Regions from separate parts of the Mesorhizobium sp. U510 genome, predicted to be linked through region 1. Evidence: predicted binding sites of a transcription regulator. Region 1 holds the regulator's gene; each other region holds the start of a gene.
What was found. The regulator PhoB, encoded in region 1, activates phosphate uptake and scavenging genes when phosphate is short. The targets are predictions, from matches to a motif close to TGTCATNNANCTGTCAT.

Region 1 (4,195 bases):
AATGCCTTCGTCCAGCGCCTTCTGCACGGCCGGGCCGATGGCCGAGGCATCCTGGGCCAGGATGATCAGCGAATTGGCGCCCTGCGAGATCAGGCTCTCGACATCGGTAAGCTGCTTGCCGGGATTGGATTGCGCATCGGCGGAAATATACTTGTCGCCGGCGGCCTCGATCGCCTTCTTCATGGCGGCCTCGTCGGTCTTCCAGCGCTCTTCCTGGAAGTTGGACCACGAAACGCCGATGACCTTGTCCTTCGCCTGCGCGACCGACGCAAGCGTCAGCGACATGGCGACACCCGCCAGGATGGCGGCTGTGAATCTCTTCATGATATTCCTCCCTGCGCCGCGTATGGCGCGACCAACTGGCCCTAAGGCCGGCACAGAGGCCCTATTTTTTCGAGCCTCGAAAAAACACTGATCCAACACCGGAACGCTGTCAACAACGATTCTGATGGATTTTGATGTCCCTCTGAATTTTTTTCGAGCTTCGCAATAAATAAATGACAGCACAGGCCGCTTCTGCCAGTATTTGACCGTATCGCCGGCAGCGTTCGAGGGAGGACCGGAAGAACCGCGGCGACCGGGAGGATGTGAAAAAACATGTCGGTCGGAATCCGCCACGACGATCTGCGCCGGCGCAACCGCGCCATGGTGATCGCGGCCGTGCGCCGGGCCGGCCGGCCCTCGCGCACCGAGATCGCAGCGACCACCGGCCTCAGCCATTCGACCATATCGGCGATTTCCTCCGACCTGATCGGTGAAGGCATCCTGGCCGAGGGCAAGCCGAGCGAGGCCGGCGCGCTGAAACGCGGCAGGCCGCAGGTCGGCCTCGGCCTCAATCCGGAGGCCGCGGCTGTGATGACCGTGGTGCTGTCGCTGAATTTCCTGTCGGTCGCAGTCATCGACTATGCCGGCCAGGTGATATCGGAGGAACAGCGCCGGCTGGACACGCTGACCATGTCGCGCGAGGCGCTGATCGGCGAGTGCGTGGCCATAGTGCGGCGGCGCCTCGAGGATCCCGACATCGACGTACGCAGCGTCGCCCGCATCGCGCTGGCGATCCAGGGCATCACCGACACCGAGGCCCGGGCGATGCTGTGGTCGCCGATCACACCGCAGACCGACATCGCCTTCGCAGACATACTCGAAGCAGAGTTCGGTATCCCCGCCACCATGGAAAACGACTGCAACATGATGGCGGTGGCGCTGCGCTGGCGCGATCCCGAGCGCTACCGCGACGACTTCATCGCCATCCTGCTTTCGCACGGCATCGGCATGGGGCTGGTGCTGAAGGGCGAGCTGTTCACTGGCACCCATTCCTCAGGCGGCGAATTCGGCCACATGATCCACCGGCCGGGCGGCGCGCTCTGCCGCTGCGGGCGGCGCGGCTGTGTCGAGGCCTATGCCGGCAATTACGCCATCTGGCGCAACGCCAGGCAGCTCAGCGAGGACACCGAGCCGGTGGCCGATGTCAGCGACGCGCAGATGCGGGCGCTGGCCGCGACGGCACGGGAACGGGACGGGCCCGAGCGCGAAGCCTACCGCAAGGCCGGGGAGGCACTCGGCTACGGCCTCGGCAGCCTGTTTGCGCTGATCGATCCCGCGCCCGTCGCCATGGTCGGCGTCAGCGCCGCTGCCTTCGACCTGATCGAGCCGGCATTGCGCGAGGCCATCGCCCAGACCGCCGGCGGCCAGCACTCGAAATCGATCTCCTTCGACACCGAGCCGAACGAACTGCCGCTGATCCGCGAAGGCTGTGCCATGCGCGCGCTGACCTTCGTCGACCAGGAGATTTTCGCGCCCGGCGTGCAAACGAAAGCAGGCCCTGCCGCGAAGAAAAACGTCGCCTGAGTCAGTTCGTGCTCAATCCTCGCGGATCGCGTAGCCCGCCCCACGGATGGTGCGGATGACATCCGGCATGCGGCCATTGTTGACCGCCTTGCGCAACCGGCCGACATGCACGTCCACGGTGCGCTCGTCGATGTAGATCGTCTCGCCCCAGACATTGTCGAGCAGTTGGCTGCGCGAGAACACGCGCCCGGGGTGCCGCATCATGAATTCGAGCAGGCGGAATTCGGTCGGCCCGAGCCGGATCTCGCTCTTCTTGCGGTAGACCCGGTGCGATTCACGGTCGAGCACGATATCGCCGACCTTGAGCACGCTGGACAGCACTTCCGGCTTGGCGCGGCGCAGCAGCGCCTTGACGCGGGCCATGAATTCCGGCGTCGAGAACGGCTTGACCAGATAGTCGTCGGCGCCGGTGGAGAGCCCACGTACACGGTCGCTTTCCTCGCCCCGGGCGGTCAGCATGATGATCGGCAGCCGCTCGGTCTCGGGCCGCATTCGCAGGCGCCGGCAGAGTTCGATGCCGGACACCGCCGGCACCATCCAGTCGAGCACAAGGAGGTCGGGCACGTTCTCCTGCAGGCGGATTTCGGCTTCGTCGCCGCGGGTCACCACCTCGACCTGGTAACCCTCCGATTCCAGATTGTAGCGGAGGAGCACGCCGAGCGGCTCCTCGTCCTCCACCACCATGATGCGTGGTGCGATCATCGATTGATTACCCCTGCGCTCAGGCCGCCGGCGCCGACATCGCCGTCTCGTCCTGTTTTGGACGATTGGCGGGCAGTTGCGTGCCGGTCAGGACATAGTACGCATTCTCGGCGATGTTGGTCACATGGTCGCCGATGCGTTCGAGATTCTTGGCGCAAAACAACAGATGCGTGCAAGCCGTGATGTTGCGCGGGTCTTCCATCATATAGGTCAGCAATTCGCGGAAGACGGAGGTGTATTTGACGTCGATGCGCTCGTCGTCGGCGCGCAGCTTCGCCAGTGCCGCGGCATCGCGCGCCGCATACTCCTCGATCACACCCTGCACCTGGATCAACACCAGCTGCGCCATGGCGTCGATGGAATGCGACAGGTCGCGCGGCGTGGCGCTGAGGCCGACAGTGCCGACGCGCTTGGCGATGTTCTTGGCAAGGTCGCCGATGCGTTCGAGGTCGCCGGCCATGCGGATCGAGCCGACGACATGGCGCAGGTCGTCGGCCATCGGCTGGCGCTTGGCGATCAGCGTGATGGCGCGGTCGTCGAGTTCGCGCTGGCGCGCATCCATGATGGCGTCGTCGGAGACGACGCGCTGAGCGAGAGCATTGTCGGAGTTCAGCAGTGCCTTGGTGGCGCCGCCGACCATCGAGCCGGCGAGATCGCCCATGTCGCTGATCAGCCTGCTGATCTGTCCGAGATCCTCGTCGAAGGCTGCGACTGTGTGTTCGGCCATGATCCTGGTCCTCGTATGCGTGCGATCAGCCGAAGCGGCCGGTGATGTAGTCTTGCGTGCGCTTCTCGCGAGGCGACGTGAAGATCTTCTCGGTGCGGTCGAACTCGACCAGTTCGCCCAGATACATGAAGGCGGTCTGCTTCGAGACGCGCGCCGCCTGCTGCATGTTGTGGGTGACGATGACGATCGTGTAGTCGGCCTGCAACTCGTCGATCAGCTCCTCGATCTTGGCGGTCGACAGCGGGTCAAGCGCCGAGGCCGGCTCGTCGAGCAGGATCACCTCCGGCTTCACCGCCACGGTGCGGGCGATGCACAGCCGCTGCTGCTGGCCGCCCGACAGGCTGAGGCCGCTGGCATTGAGCTTGTCCTTGACCTCGGTCCACAGCGCCGCGCGCTTGAGCGCCTGCTCGACACGGCCGTCCATCTCGGCCTTGCTGATCTTCTCGTAGAGCCTGACGCCGAAAGCGATGTTCTCGTAGATCGACATCGGGAACGGCGTCGGCTTCTGGAACACCATGCCGATCTTGGTGCGCAGCAGGTTGAGATCCTGCGAACGGTCGAGGATGTTCTGGCCGTCGAGCAGCACCTGGCCCTCGGCGGTCTGCTTGGGATAAAGCTCGTAGATGCGGTTGAAGACGCGCAGCAGCGTCGACTTTCCGCAACCCGACGGGCCGATGAAGGCGGTGACGCTGCGCTCGGGCAGCGACAGCGTGATATCCTTCAGCGCCTTCGACTGGCCGTAGTAGAAGTTGAGGTTCTTGACCTCGATCTTGGCCTTGGTCACCGCCTCGGCGGCGATCGTCATGTCTGGAGACAACATCTGGCTCATTTGTCCTCTCTGCGTCCGGTCAGGCTGCGCGCAAAGATGCTGAGCGCGAGAACCGTCAATGTGATTATGAGTGCACCGGTCCAGGCCAG
Region 2 (4,195 bases), 310 kb from region 1:
TCGCCACCATCAACAACGGCGCCAACTTGCTCAACGTCAACGCCTTCTGGCAGCGCATCATCACCGGCGTGCTGATCATCGTCATCGTCTATTTCGACGGTCTGCGCCGCCGCGGCGGCAAGTGACCACTGCTGAAATCGATCTCCGGCCCGGCATGAAGACGGGTCGGAAACCCAACTGGACTGAAACATGAAAGCCGTTATCTGCCGCTCGCCCGGGGAGCTCGTCCTGGAAGATCGCCCCGCGCCCGGTGCCCCCCCTGCCGGCTGGGCACTGGTCGCGGTCAGCCATGTCGGCATCTGCGGCACTGACTACCACATTTTCGAGGGCAAGCACCCGTTCCTCGCCTACCCCCGCATCATGGGCCATGAAGTCTCCGGCACCGTCATCGAGACTGGCGAGGGCGTCGACCTTGCCATTGGCGAACCGGTCGTCATCAACCCCTACCTCTCCTGCGGCAAGTGCATCGCCTGCCGGCATGGCAAGCCGAATTGCTGCGTCAAGATCGAGGTGCTCGGCGTCCATCGCGACGGCGCGATGTGCGAACGCATTCTTGTCCCGGCGCAGAATCTCTATCCGGCCAATGGCCTGTCGCTGGCCGACGCAGCCGCCGTCGAATTCCTGGCCATCGGCGCGCACGCCGTACGTCGCGCCCGCGCCGATCCCGGCGCCCGCGCGCTGGTCATCGGCGCCGGCCCGATCGGGCTCGGCAACGCCATCTTCGCCCGCATCGCCGGGCTCGACGTGACACTGCTCGACATGAGCAGTGAACGCCTCGCTTTCGCCGAAAACGAACTTGGTTTCAGTATCCTCGACGGCTCGCGCGGAGCGGTGCCGGACCTGGTCAAGGAAGCGACATCAGGCGAAGGCTTCGACGTGGTCTTCGACGCCACCGGCAACACCCGGTCGGTGCAGTCGGCCTTCGCCCATGTCGCGCATGGCGGCACACTGGTGCTCGTCAGCGTCGTCAAGGACGACATCGTCTTCTCCGATCCGGAATTCCACAAACGCGAAATGACGCTGGTCGGCAGCCGCAATGCCTTGCGTGCCGATTTCGATCATGTCGCGGCCTCGATCCGCAACGGCGCCGTGCCCCTGGCCAAGCTCGTCACCCACCGCACCACGCTTGCCGATACGCCGGGCGATCTCGCCCGCTGGGCGCACGAGAAATCCGGCCTGATCAAAGCGGTGATCGAGGTCGCATAGTCGGCAGAATCCGGCTCACAGCGCCGACAGCTTCAGTTCCACCCGTTCCGCCGGAAAGCGCAACTCCGAAAACTGGATCGGTCGGCCGTCCGGCGTGATGTTGACGGCCACCGTGACCAGCACGATGGCGCCTGGCTGAAGGTCGAGGTCGGCGAGATCGGCCGCATCGGCATGGCGCGCCGACAGCACGGTCGACTGCCTGAGATAATCGTCTATGCCGAAGCGGGCCAGCGATGCGGTGATCGAGCCAGTCTCTGCCATCGCCTTGTCGATGCCGGCAAAGCGCCTGGCATCGAACCAGCCGGCAGCGCGCGACACAGGCCGTCCATCGGCTTCACCGCGTGTCTCCAATCTGATCACCTCGGTCGCCCTGGCCAGTCCAAGACCCTCGGCGACACGCTGACTGGCCGGCTCGACCGATGAGGAAAGCAGCACGATGTGGCGTTCCGAGGTCTGCCCCTGCAGGCCTGTTGAAAAGCGTGTGCGCGCGCCGATCGGATAGGACAGCCGCTTGCGCGACAGCACGAAGGTGCCACGCCCCTGCTCTGCCCGCAGCACTCCTTCCTGCACAAGTGCGGATATGGCGCTGCGCACCGTGTGACGGTTGACGCCATAACGCTCGGCGAGCGTCACCTCCGGCGGCAGCGCGGCATTCTCGGCGAAATCGCCGGTGGCGATCGCCTGCAGGATCCTGTCGGCGATCTGCCGCCACAGCGAGACTCCGCTGCGCCGCTCGATACTGTCGGCTTCCTGTCGCCCGATCATGAATTGCCCCCGGCCATCTATCCCCTGTCATCCACCCGTCATGGACTCGCGTTAGGTAATATGTATAATTTGTATAGTTGTCTATATCAATAGACAAATTTAGCAAAGAGGAATACTGCCGATGCGAGGACAGGAAGCCCGCGACCAGGCCGAGCGCAAGGCCGCCATGGCGACGCTGGCGCAATCGAGTGGCGACGACATCGTCCGGTTCTGGAACAAAGCTGGCCTGCCTTCGCAGGCCGAGCTGCTGCGCGGCCCCGAGACCGGGCTGGTGACGCTGCGCGGCCGCATCGGCGGCGGCGGCGCGCCGTTTAATGTCGGCGAGGCGACCGTCACCCGCGCCACCGTCAGGCTACCGTCCGGACAGGTCGGCCATTGCTACGCGCTTGGCCGCGACAAGCAGAAGGCGAAGCTCGCGGCGATCGCCGACGCGCTCTGGCAGGACCCTGCCCGCCGGACCGAGGTCGAGACCAGGCTGATCGGGCCTTTGAGGTCGGCGCTCGCCACTGCCCAGGAAAAACGCCGTGCCGAGACGGCGGCAACGAAGGTGGATTTCTTCACCATGGTTCGCGGAGAAGACTGATGGATATCGCAGCGCAATCGATCGAGGGCGGCTTTGCCGATCCGGTGTTCAACGCCCAGACGGTGTTTCGCGCGGTCATGGACGCGATGGCACGGCCGGGCAGCGTGCAGCCTTTGCCGGCCCTGGCCCGCCCGCCGGCGCCGCTCTCGGCAACCGCCGGCGCCGTGGCACTGGCGCTATGCGACAACGACACGCCGCTCTGGCTCGACCCCGCCTTGCACGTCTCCGCCGCGATCGGTTCCTGGCTTGGTTTCCACACCGGCGCGCCGCTGGCCAACACGCCTGCCGACGCGCATTTCGCCTTTGTCGCCACGCCGGCCGAGATGATGGCGCTCGACGGCTTTGCGCAGGGAACGCAGGACTATCCCGACCGGTCGACCACCCTGATCCTGCAGGTCAGCGACCTCACCTCAGGCACTCCGTTGCTGCTGGAAGGGCCTGGCATCGAAACCAGCGCCACGATCGCGCCGGCGCAGATGCCGCGTCATTTCATCGAGCAGTGGAAGCAGAATATCCAGCGCTTTCCGCGCGGCGTCGACATCATCCTCGCCACCGCTGAAGGCATAGCCTGCCTGCCGCGCACCACGCGCATCAAGACGATGGAGGCATAGGATGTATGTCGCGGTAAAAGGCGGCGAAGCCGCTATTCGTAACGCCCACAGCCTGCTCGCCGATCGCCGGCGCGGCGACCGTTCGGTGCCGGCCCTGCGCCTCGACCAGATCGTCGAGCAACTGGCGCTCGGCGTCGACCGGGTGATGAGCGAAGGCTCGCTCTACGACCGGGAGCTCGCCGCACTCGCCATCGTCCAGGCGCGCGGCGACATGATCGAGGCGATCTTCCTGGTGCGCGCCTATCGCACGACGCTGCCGCGCTTCGGCTACAGCAGGCCGATCGACACCGGCGCCATGCTGGTCGAGCGGCGCGTCTCGGCAACCTACAAGGACCTGCCTGGCGGCCAGTTGCTCGGCCCGACCTTCGACTACACGCACCGGCTGCTCGATCCCGAACTTGCCGCCGGCGCCGATGTCGCGGAACCCTTGCAGCGCGAGACGGAAGCCCAAGCCATGCCGCGCGTATCGGCGATTCTTGCCCGCGAAGGCTTGATCGAACCGGATGGCGAGATGCCGCAGGACCATGTGTCCGGCGACATCACCCGCGAGCCGCTGGAATTCCCGATGGCGCGCGACATCCGCCTGCAGGCGCTGTCGCGCGGCGACGAGGGTTTCCTGCTTGCGCTCGGCTATTCCACCCAGCGCGGCTATGCCCGCAACCATCCCTTCGTCGGAGAAATCCGCATCGGCGAGGTTGAGCTGGAACTGGATGTTCCCGAACTGCCCTTCGCAGCCCCGCTCGGCACGGTGCGGGTCACCGAATGCCAGATGGTCAACCAGTTCAAGGGCTCGGCCAAGGCGCCGCCGCAGTTCACCCGCGGCTACGGCCTGGTCTTTGGCCAGAGCGAGCGCAAGGCGATGGCCATGGCGCTCTGCGACCGCGCGCTGCGCGCCTCCGAGCTTGGCGAGGACATCATCGCCGCCGCCCAGGACGAGGAATTCGTCATCTCGCATTCCGACAATGTCCAGGCGACCGGCTTCGTCGAGCATCTGAAGCTGCCGCACTATGTCGACTTCCAGGCCGAGCTG
Region 3 (4,195 bases), 370 kb from region 1:
CGGCCAAAGGCTCAATGGTCGCTTACCCCTTGATTTTTGGCTGCCAAACCTCGATATCGGGCACAAAATCCATACCATTCGAGATTGACGGGAAACGGCGATGAGCGACCAGGCAAAAGACGAACGCGCGCCCAGTGAAGCCGAGGCGGTCGAGGCCAATGCCGAGCGCACGGAAGGCAGCATTGACGGCGACTACGAAGCGCTTGTGCGACTGCTGAAGGAAAATGAAGAGCTGAAGGACCGCGCGCTGCGCGTCGCGGCCGAGATGGAGAACCTGCGCCGCCGCACCGCGCGCGACGTGCATGACGCGCGTACCTATGCGGTTGCGAATTTCGCCCGCGACATGCTGTCGGTGTCGGACAATCTGCGCCGCGCGCTGGACGCCATTCCGGCGGAGGCCAAGGCCTCGGGCGACGCCGGCTTCAAGGCGCTGATCGAAGGCGTCGACCTGACCGAGCGCGCCATGCTGTCGGCGCTGGAACGGCATGGGGTCAAGAAGCTCGCGCCGGAAGGCGAGAAGTTCGATCCCAATTTCCATCAGGCCATGTTCGAAGTGCCCAATCCCGATGTCCCGGCCAACACCGTGGTCCAGGTCGTCCAGCCGGGCTATTCGATCGGCGAGCGCGTGCTGCGTCCGGCCATGGTCGGCGTCGCCAAGGGCGGCCCGAAGATTGCCGCCGAGGCGCCGGTCGAGCCGGGGCCGGTGAATGAGCAGGCGGAGAAGGATGCGTAGCTAGGGGTTAGGCAGTAGGGCAGTAGGGCAGTAGGGCAGTAGGGAATAAGGCAGCCGTATCAATCGTGCGGCTTCGTGCTATTCATGCGCAGTCCCTAATCCCTACTGCCTACTCCCTTACCGCCATGAATCCCATCGCCCTTCTCGATTATGCCGGCGTCGCCGTCTTTGCGGCGACCGGGGCGTTGGCTGCTTCGCGAAAGCAACTCGACATTATCGGTTTCCTGTTCCTGGCCAGCGTCACCGGCATCGGCGGCGGCACGTTTCGCGACCTCATCCTCAATGTGCCGGTCTTCTGGGTGGGAAACCGCGACTATGTGCTGATCTGCGCCGTGGTGGCGGTCCTGGTCTTCTTCACCGCGCATCGCGTCGAATCCCGCTACAAGCTGTTGCTGTGGCTCGACGCCATCGGGCTGGCCGCCTTTTCGGTGATGGGCGCGGCCAAGGGGCTGGCCATCACCGGTTCGCCGGTGGTTTCGATCATCACCGGCATGCTGACCGCGACCTTCGGCGGCATATTGCGCGATCTGCTTGCCGGCGAACCATCGGTGCTGCTGAGGCCGGAGATCTACGTCACGGCCGCTCTGGCGGGCGCCGCCATCTTCACATTGGGTGACGTCGCCGGATTGCCGCAGATCGTCTCGGGGTTGGCCGGCTTCGTCGTGGCGCTCGCCGTACGCGGCGGCGCGCTGCGTTTCGGCTGGTCGTTTCCGTCGTACAGGAGCCGGCCGGGAAGGCGGCCGGAGGATATTCCGTAAGGAGGGGGATAGGGAATAGTCAGTAGTGAGTGGTCAGCGAAGCGTGTATCGTAGCGTCTTGCCTACTGCCCTTACGCCGCAAAGCGTTGCGCTTCCCCGCCATAGTAGTTGACGTAGCGGGCGCCGATCTCCTTGACCGGCATCACCACGAAGACGTCGACGGTCGAGAATTCGCGGTCGATGACGCAGCCGTCGCCGATGCGGGCGCCGACCCTCAGATAGCCCTTCACCAGAGGCGGCATCGCCGCGATCGCCGCCTTGGTGTTGACCGCCTCGATCGGCATCAGGTCCATGGAGCAATAGCGCCCGGACACCGCGCGCACATCCCAGGCCGAATTCGTGCGGCAGTGATGGGCGAGATAGGTGAGCGCCTCGGCATGCGCCGCCGGCACAGTGCCGTGGAAGGAAGCGCAGCCGGTCATCACGCCGATTTCGTAGTGATTGATGTAGGCCCAGATGCCTTGCCACAGCGCCTCGATGGTGCGCTTCGAGCGGTATTCCGGCAGAACGCAGGATCGGCCGAGCTCGAGGAAACGCTGGCCGGGATGGCGGGCGATGAGCTTGGTCAGCTCGAATTCGCCTTCGGAATAGAAGCCCCCGGCGGCGGCCGCGATTTCTTGCCGCAGCAGCCGGTAAGTGCCGACGATGCGGCGGTGTTCGGGGCCGGAAATCGAATTGTCGAAGACGAGCAGATGATCGCAGAGCGGATCGAACCGGTCGGCGTCGCGGCGGTCCTGCACCTGGAACAGGTCCTTGCGGGCGCCAAGCTCGTCGTAGAATACGCGGTAGCGCACTTCCTGCGCGGCCGCGATCTCGGCCTCGTTGCGGGCGAGCCGCACTTCGAGATTGCCGATACGGCCGAGTGCCGCGCCCTTTATGACGGAATCGACATTACGCCCGGCGAGCAAGGCGCTGCTGGCGTTCGGCCGAGTGTCACATTCCGGCATAACTGTATGCACGAGTGATTCTCCTTCGAGCCATCCCTCTTGGCACGGGGATACGGTGTAGGTGCAACAGGATTGTGACAGTACCGTGATAAGGCGTCGCGGGCAATACTTCGTCGGCTGGCGAAAACGGTCAACCGGCTACGTTAGGGGAGGAGAGGCGAGGTGCGTCTCGCGTGCACGGATCAAGTCGCCGCGCCTCAAACCCTTGTTTTCATGCATGTCGCCCTCGGGAAATCGGGGCCACTTTGGGTTGGCATGCATCAGCCGCGGCTGGAAAAAAGCAGATCAAGCAGCAACCTGGCCCTCGACGGCGTTGACAAGCGCATCCGGGTCGAGCGGCTTGGTGACGAAGCCGCTGGCGCCGTGGGCAAGCACCGCATGGCGGGTCTTTTCCTGGCTGTCGGCCGACAGCACCATAATCGGCACGGGCGGCGCCGATGTCTCTTCCTCATGGCGGCGGATCGCGGCAATGGCGTCCAGCCCGTCCATGACCGGCATATGCAGGTCCATCAGCACCACGTCGAAGCGGTGCTTGTGTCCGGCGCTGGTGACGGCCTCGACCGCGGCCTTGCCATTGCCGACTACCTTGACGCGGTGTCCCGCCTTCAACAGCGTGGCGCGGGCCAGCATGGCATTGATGTCGTTGTCCTCGGCGATCAGCACGGACAAGCCCAACTGGCGGTCGCTTGAAGCGCGCAGCGCCGGGGTGCGGCGCTTTTCCGGCTGCGGCTGGGCAAGAGCCGGCGCATGGCTGGTCAAAAGAACACGCAAAAGTGTTCCACCGCGCACCGGCCGGGCCAGGAAGGTCGCGTAGCCGCTGGCGCGGAACTCGCCAAGCATGCCTCGGTCGGTCGGCGCGATCAGCGTGATGGCTTCGCAATCGGAAAAGCCGCCTTGGCGCAACCGCTTGAGCACTCTCCCATCGCTCTCCTCCATGGCCGCGTCGACGAGAAGCACGTCGCAGCCCTCGGCCAGGGGCACGGCCTGAGCCACGGTCGTGGCGATACCGGCCGTGCCGCCATTGGCGCGGATGGTGCGGGCGATGGCGTCGGCCTCGACGGCGTTTCTGGACAGGATCACCGCGCGCCTGCCGGCAAGCACGTTCTGCCGGCCCTGAGGCGCCTCGGTGGCCTCCGTCGCCGGGATTTCGAAGACGAAGTCCGACCCTTGGCCAAGCCGGCTGGAGACCGAAATCGTGCCGCCCATGGCAGTCACCAGCCGCTTGGAGATAGCAAGTCCGAGCCCCGCTCCGCCATGTGCGCGTGTCGAGGTGCCGTCGGCCTGTTCGAACTCCTCGAAGATACGCTCCATGTCCTCTTCGCGCAGGCCGGGACCGGTGTCGGTGATGGTGAAGCAGATGCGGTCGCTGGTCTCGGTGCGGGCGCGCGCGATGCTGACCAGCACGCCGCCGCCGTCGGTGAACTTGATGGCGTTGCCGATCAGATTGAGCAGCACCTGCCTGACCCGGCCTGGATCGGCTGTGATCAATTGCGGTACATCCGGTTCGACGTGGCAGCCGAGCCCAATACCCTTCGCGAAGGCGCGCGCGGCGAGCAATTCGATAATGTTGTCGGCGATCTCGCGCACCGACATGGGCTGCGGTTCCGGATCGAAGCGACCGGCCTCGATCTTGGAATAGTCGAGCAGGTCCTCGATTAGGGCGAGCAGGGCGCTGGCCGAGGTCGAGATGGCGCCGACATAGGTCTGCTGTTCCGGCGACAGGCTGGTATCGGCGAGCAGCCTGGCCATGCCCATGA
Region 4 (4,195 bases), 3.4 Mb from region 1:
GACCAGCGCGTTCATCTTCATCCAGATGCGCGCCGGCTTTCCCTCCAGCGCATGGGCGACTTCGTCGGAAATGTGGTGCAGGATGCGGTTGCGCAGCGTGAATGGCGAGATAGCTAGCCGCATTTCGGCGGTCGGCTCGGCATAGCCGGTGATGAAATTGAACAGCTGGGCAACGTCGCGGGCGATCGTCGGATCGGTGGTGAAAAAGGACAGGTCGGTGTAGATACGCGCGGTGACCGGATGGTAGTTGCCGGTGCCCAGATGCACGTAGTTGCGCAGCTTGCCGTCCTCGCGCCGCACCACCAGCGACATTTTCGCGTGGGTCTTCAATTCGAGGAATCCGAACACGACCTGCACGCCTGCGCGCTCGAGGTCGCGCGCCCAGCGGATGTTGGCTTCCTCGTCGAAGCGCGCCTTTAGCTCGACCAACGCGGTCACCGACTTGCCGGCTTCGGCCGCGTCGACCAGCGCGCGCACGATCGGGCTGTCGTTGGAGGTTCGGTAAAGGGTCTGCTTGATCGCCACCACTTCGGGATCGGCCATGGCCTGGCGCAGGAACTGCACGACGACGTCGAAGGATTCGTAGGGGTGGTGGACGATGATGTCCTTCTCGCGGATAGCGGCAAAGCAGTCACCGCCATGCTCGCGGATGCGTTCGGGAAAGCGGGGATTGTAGGGCGTGAATTTCAGGTCGTCGCGGGGAACAGCGACGATCTCGGAGATCTGGCTGAGCGCCAGCGGACCGGTCAAGACGCTGATGCGGCTCGACGAGACGCCGAGCTCGCCGGCCACGAAATCGCGCAATTCCCCAGGCATCAGCCTGTCGAACTCGATGCGGATCACCGAGCCACGGCGCCGCCGCTTAAGCGCCGTCTCGAACAGGCGCACCAGATCTTCCGACTCTTCCTCGACCTCGATATCGCTGTCGCGGATGATACGGAATGTGCCGGAGCCCTTGACCTCGTAGCCGGGGAACAGCTTACCGATATAGAGACCGACCGCCTCCTCCAGCGGGATGAAGCGAACATGGTGCTTGCGATCGGGAAGCCGGATGAAGCGCTTCAGCGCCACCGGCAGGCGCAGAAGCGCGCTCATCTCCTCGCCATTCTTGCGGTGGCGCAGCTGCAGCGCCATCGAGAAGCCGAGATTGGGAATGAACGGGAACGGATGCGCCGGGTCGATCGACAGCGGGGTCAGCACCGGAAACACCTGGTCCTGGAAATGCTCTTCCAGCCAGACCTTCTCGTCCTTGGTCAGCGCATCGCGCGTAATGCTCTCGATGCCTTCCTTGTTGAGCAGCACGGTGAGCGCCGAAAGGCTCTTCTGCTGATCTTCCTGCAGCCGCTCGACCTCGCGCAGCAGCTGTTCGAGCTGCTGTTCGGGGGTGCGGCCGTCGGGGCTTTTCAGCGTGATGCCTTCGCGCACCTGGCCGGCGAGGCCGGCGACGCGCACCATGAAGAACTCGTCGAGATTGGCCGCCGAAATCGACAGGAAGCGAACGCGCTCCAGCAGCGGATGGTGGGTGTTCAGCAATTCCTCGAGAACGCGACGATTGAATTGCAGCCAGGAAAACTCACGGTTGACGAAGCGATCCGGGTTGCCGCCCTCTGAACTGGCCACCTCGACATTGACGAATTCGCTCTGCACCGGCTTCAGTTCGTTCATTGTCCCTGCCCACAACCGTTCCCTTGGAGCGCCGCCAGATGGCGATGAACGCTCTAACATGCCTTCGTAAAGCGTTATCAGTCGCGGAATCGCTTGGTATCCGCGGTCACACGCTTAATCGGCTCAACTTATCCTCTGACAGGCTTTTGCGACAGTTTCATTTCATCGATCTTGCAAAGAGACCTGTTATGATCCAGATGCATGCGAGACTGCGTTAAGGAGACGACGATGGCAGGCGGTTCCATTCCCCATTTCCAGAACGATGCCGGCCATCCGGCGATCGACATCGGGGTCAAGGAATTCATGTGCACGGGCGCCAATCCGCCTTTCGACCACCCGCATGTGTTCCTCGACATGGGCGACGACAATGAGAAAGTCTGCCCCTATTGCTCGACGCTCTACCGCTACTCGCCGAAGCTGAAGGCAACGGAAACGCTGCCGGCAGGCTGCCTCTACATCGACCAGGCCGCTTGATTCTTTCCCGACGGACCTGATGGACGACCAGCGCTCTCGGCAAATCGTCATCGCCGGAGCGGGCGTCGCGGGCCTGACCGCGGCACTTGCTTTTGCCAGACGCGGCTATCCCGTGCAGGTGTTCGAGCAAGCGCCGCGCCTGGAAGCCGTAGGCGCCGGCCTCCAACTTTCTCCCAACGCGACACGCATCCTGCGTGACCTCGGCGTGCTCGACCGGCTGCTGCCGGCGACGGTGCGGCCGGAGGCCGTGATGCTCAAGGATGCCAGGACGTTACGCCAATTGGCGCGTGTGCCGTTGGGACAATCGGGTGAAAGCCGCTGGGGCGCTCCCTATCTCGTCGCCCATCGCGCCGACCTGCAGAGTGCGCTGATGGCGTGTGCGGCAGAGATGCCTGATATCCATCTCACGCTCGGGGCGCGCGTCGAAAAAATTGCGACTGGCAGCCGTGGTGTGACGGCGACCGTCGAGATCGGCGGCAATACGGCAGAGGAACAGGGCTCCTTGCTGGTCGGCGCCGATGGCGTCTGGTCGTCGGTGCGCGGGCTTGTCGATGCAAAAAGGATGGCATCGCCAAGAAGCCGTTTTTCGGGAGAGCTGGCCTGGCGCACCACCGTCGCGGCCGACAGCGGCGCCGGGCAAGCCTTTGCCGCGATCGGCGCGGCCGATTGCGTCACGACTTTCCTGCATCCGGGTTTCCATATGGTCGCCTATCCCGTCAGCAAGGGCGACGCCTTCAATCTCGTCGCGTTCACCAAAGGCGAGCGCATCGCCGAGGGCTGGTCCGGCCGTGCCGATACCGGCATCCTCGCCGCCGCCATGCGCGGCACCGCGCCAGGGCTCGTGAAGTTGGTGGAGCAGGCCGGCCCGTGGCTGACCTGGCCGCTGCATACCGTGGAGCAGAAGCAGCCCTGGACAATGCCAGCCGGCATCGCGCTGATCGGCGATGCCGCGCATGCGATGACGCCGTTCGCTGCACAGGGCGCGGCAATGGCGATCGAGGATGCAGCGACGCTCGCCACTCTGGTCACCGACTTTCCCGCCGATCCGCGACAGAGCCTCACCATCTGGGAAAATCTGCGGCGGCCGCGCGTGGAGAGGGTCCTCAAGCGCGGTGCGCTCAACCGGCTTGCCTGGCACGCCCGAGGTCCGGTGGCACTGGCCCGCAATGTGGTGCTGGCGGCACGGCCGGCGGAGAAGCTCGCCGCCGACCTCGACTGGCTTTATGGCTGGGAGGAGCAGAGGGTCGTCAGGCGGTAGGACGTCGACTCTGATCTAGTCGCATGGTTCAAGGGGCGCGCGCCCGATGGTCGCGGTTATCAAAGCGCGATCAATAAGGCATTGCGCGAATATGTGATGAAGCAGGACCGTAAAGCCGATTAGCTAATTATACAGCCGCAACGACCATCCCAGCGACACCGGCAACGGGTTCCACCAGCCGGTCCGCAGGCCGGCGGTGCGCAACGCGGCGGCGGTCCAAGTGTTGCAGCCGACCAGTGCGTTGAAATGACCGTTCGCCTCGTAGAAGCGGTCGAAGCTGGAGTAGGCCGCATTCTCGATGACGATCGGGCCGCCAGGCCCCTGCTGAAAACTGGCTGCGATAAAATCAAGCAAGGCCGTGAACTGATCATCACCAATGTCGAAGCCGGCGACATCGGGATGCGGTTCGACGATAGCGCCGGCGACATCGACATGCATGACCGAGGCGTCGAGGGTCAGCGCCTTCATCACCGGAACGGCCTTGAGCTCGGACCACGTCGGTGTTTCCAGATAGAAGGCGCGGCCGCCCCAGCCGAAGACGATGTAGCGCACCTCGGGCGCATCTGACGGCAGCCCGGCGTCCACCAGGAAGTGGAAGCGCTTGCGTACGGCGTCGTCCACTGGAATGGCGATATCGGTATGGATCGGGTTCTCCAGCACCAGTATATGCCGCGTGCCCTCGCCCGCCGACGCCGCCGGCCAGAGCGGGCGCGGCACCAGCGTGCCGAGGGTCGCCGCAAGCACGATCGCGGCCAGCACCATGGAGAGGAAACGCAGGACTTTTCTCATCGATGACGC

Region 2: a site for PhoB is predicted at 1,997-2,013, ahead of phnF (phosphonate metabolism transcriptional regulator PhnF). Genes of this name have one in related genera too.
Region 3: a site for PhoB is predicted at 2,502-2,518, ahead of olsB (l-ornithine N(alpha)-acyltransferase). Genes of this name have one in related genera too.
Region 4: a site for PhoB is predicted at 1,814-1,830, ahead of ACLGL5_RS19880 (RNA degradosome polyphosphate kinase). Genes of this name have one in related genera too.

What each region holds. Positions count from the first base shown of each region.
Region 1 is NZ_CP180532.1:243,613-247,807, forward strand. It holds gene xylF (D-xylose ABC transporter substrate-binding protein) at 1-324, opposite strand, end outside; gene ACLGL5_RS02990 (ROK family protein) at 598-1,848, shown strand; gene phoB (phosphate regulon transcriptional regulator PhoB) at 1,861-2,550, opposite strand; gene phoU (phosphate signaling complex protein PhoU) at 2,570-3,277, opposite strand; gene pstB (phosphate ABC transporter ATP-binding protein PstB) at 3,303-4,106, opposite strand; gene pstA (phosphate ABC transporter permease PstA) at 4,103-4,195, opposite strand, start outside.
Region 2 is NZ_CP180532.1:6,916,105-6,920,299, forward strand. It holds gene ACLGL5_RS35530 (ABC transporter permease) at 1-125, shown strand, start outside; gene ACLGL5_RS35535 (zinc-binding alcohol dehydrogenase family protein) at 190-1,206, shown strand; gene phnF (phosphonate metabolism transcriptional regulator PhnF) at 1,222-1,971, opposite strand; gene phnG (phosphonate C-P lyase system protein PhnG) at 2,093-2,554, shown strand; gene phnH (phosphonate C-P lyase system protein PhnH) at 2,554-3,165, shown strand; gene ACLGL5_RS35555 (carbon-phosphorus lyase complex subunit) at 3,167-4,195, shown strand, end outside.
Region 3 is NZ_CP180532.1:6,852,605-6,856,799, reverse strand. It holds gene grpE (nucleotide exchange factor GrpE) at 101-733, shown strand; gene ACLGL5_RS35275 (trimeric intracellular cation channel family protein) at 859-1,491, shown strand; gene olsB (l-ornithine N(alpha)-acyltransferase) at 1,563-2,438, opposite strand; gene ACLGL5_RS35265 (ATP-binding protein) at 2,724-4,195, opposite strand, start outside.
Region 4 is NZ_CP180532.1:3,798,762-3,802,956, reverse strand. It holds gene ACLGL5_RS19880 (RNA degradosome polyphosphate kinase) at 1-1,665, opposite strand, end outside; gene ACLGL5_RS19875 (zinc-finger domain-containing protein) at 1,894-2,139, shown strand; gene ACLGL5_RS19870 (FAD-dependent monooxygenase) at 2,159-3,397, shown strand; partial or broken gene ACLGL5_RS19865 (hypothetical protein) at 3,413-3,520, shown strand; gene ACLGL5_RS19860 (TIGR02117 family protein) at 3,521-4,186, opposite strand.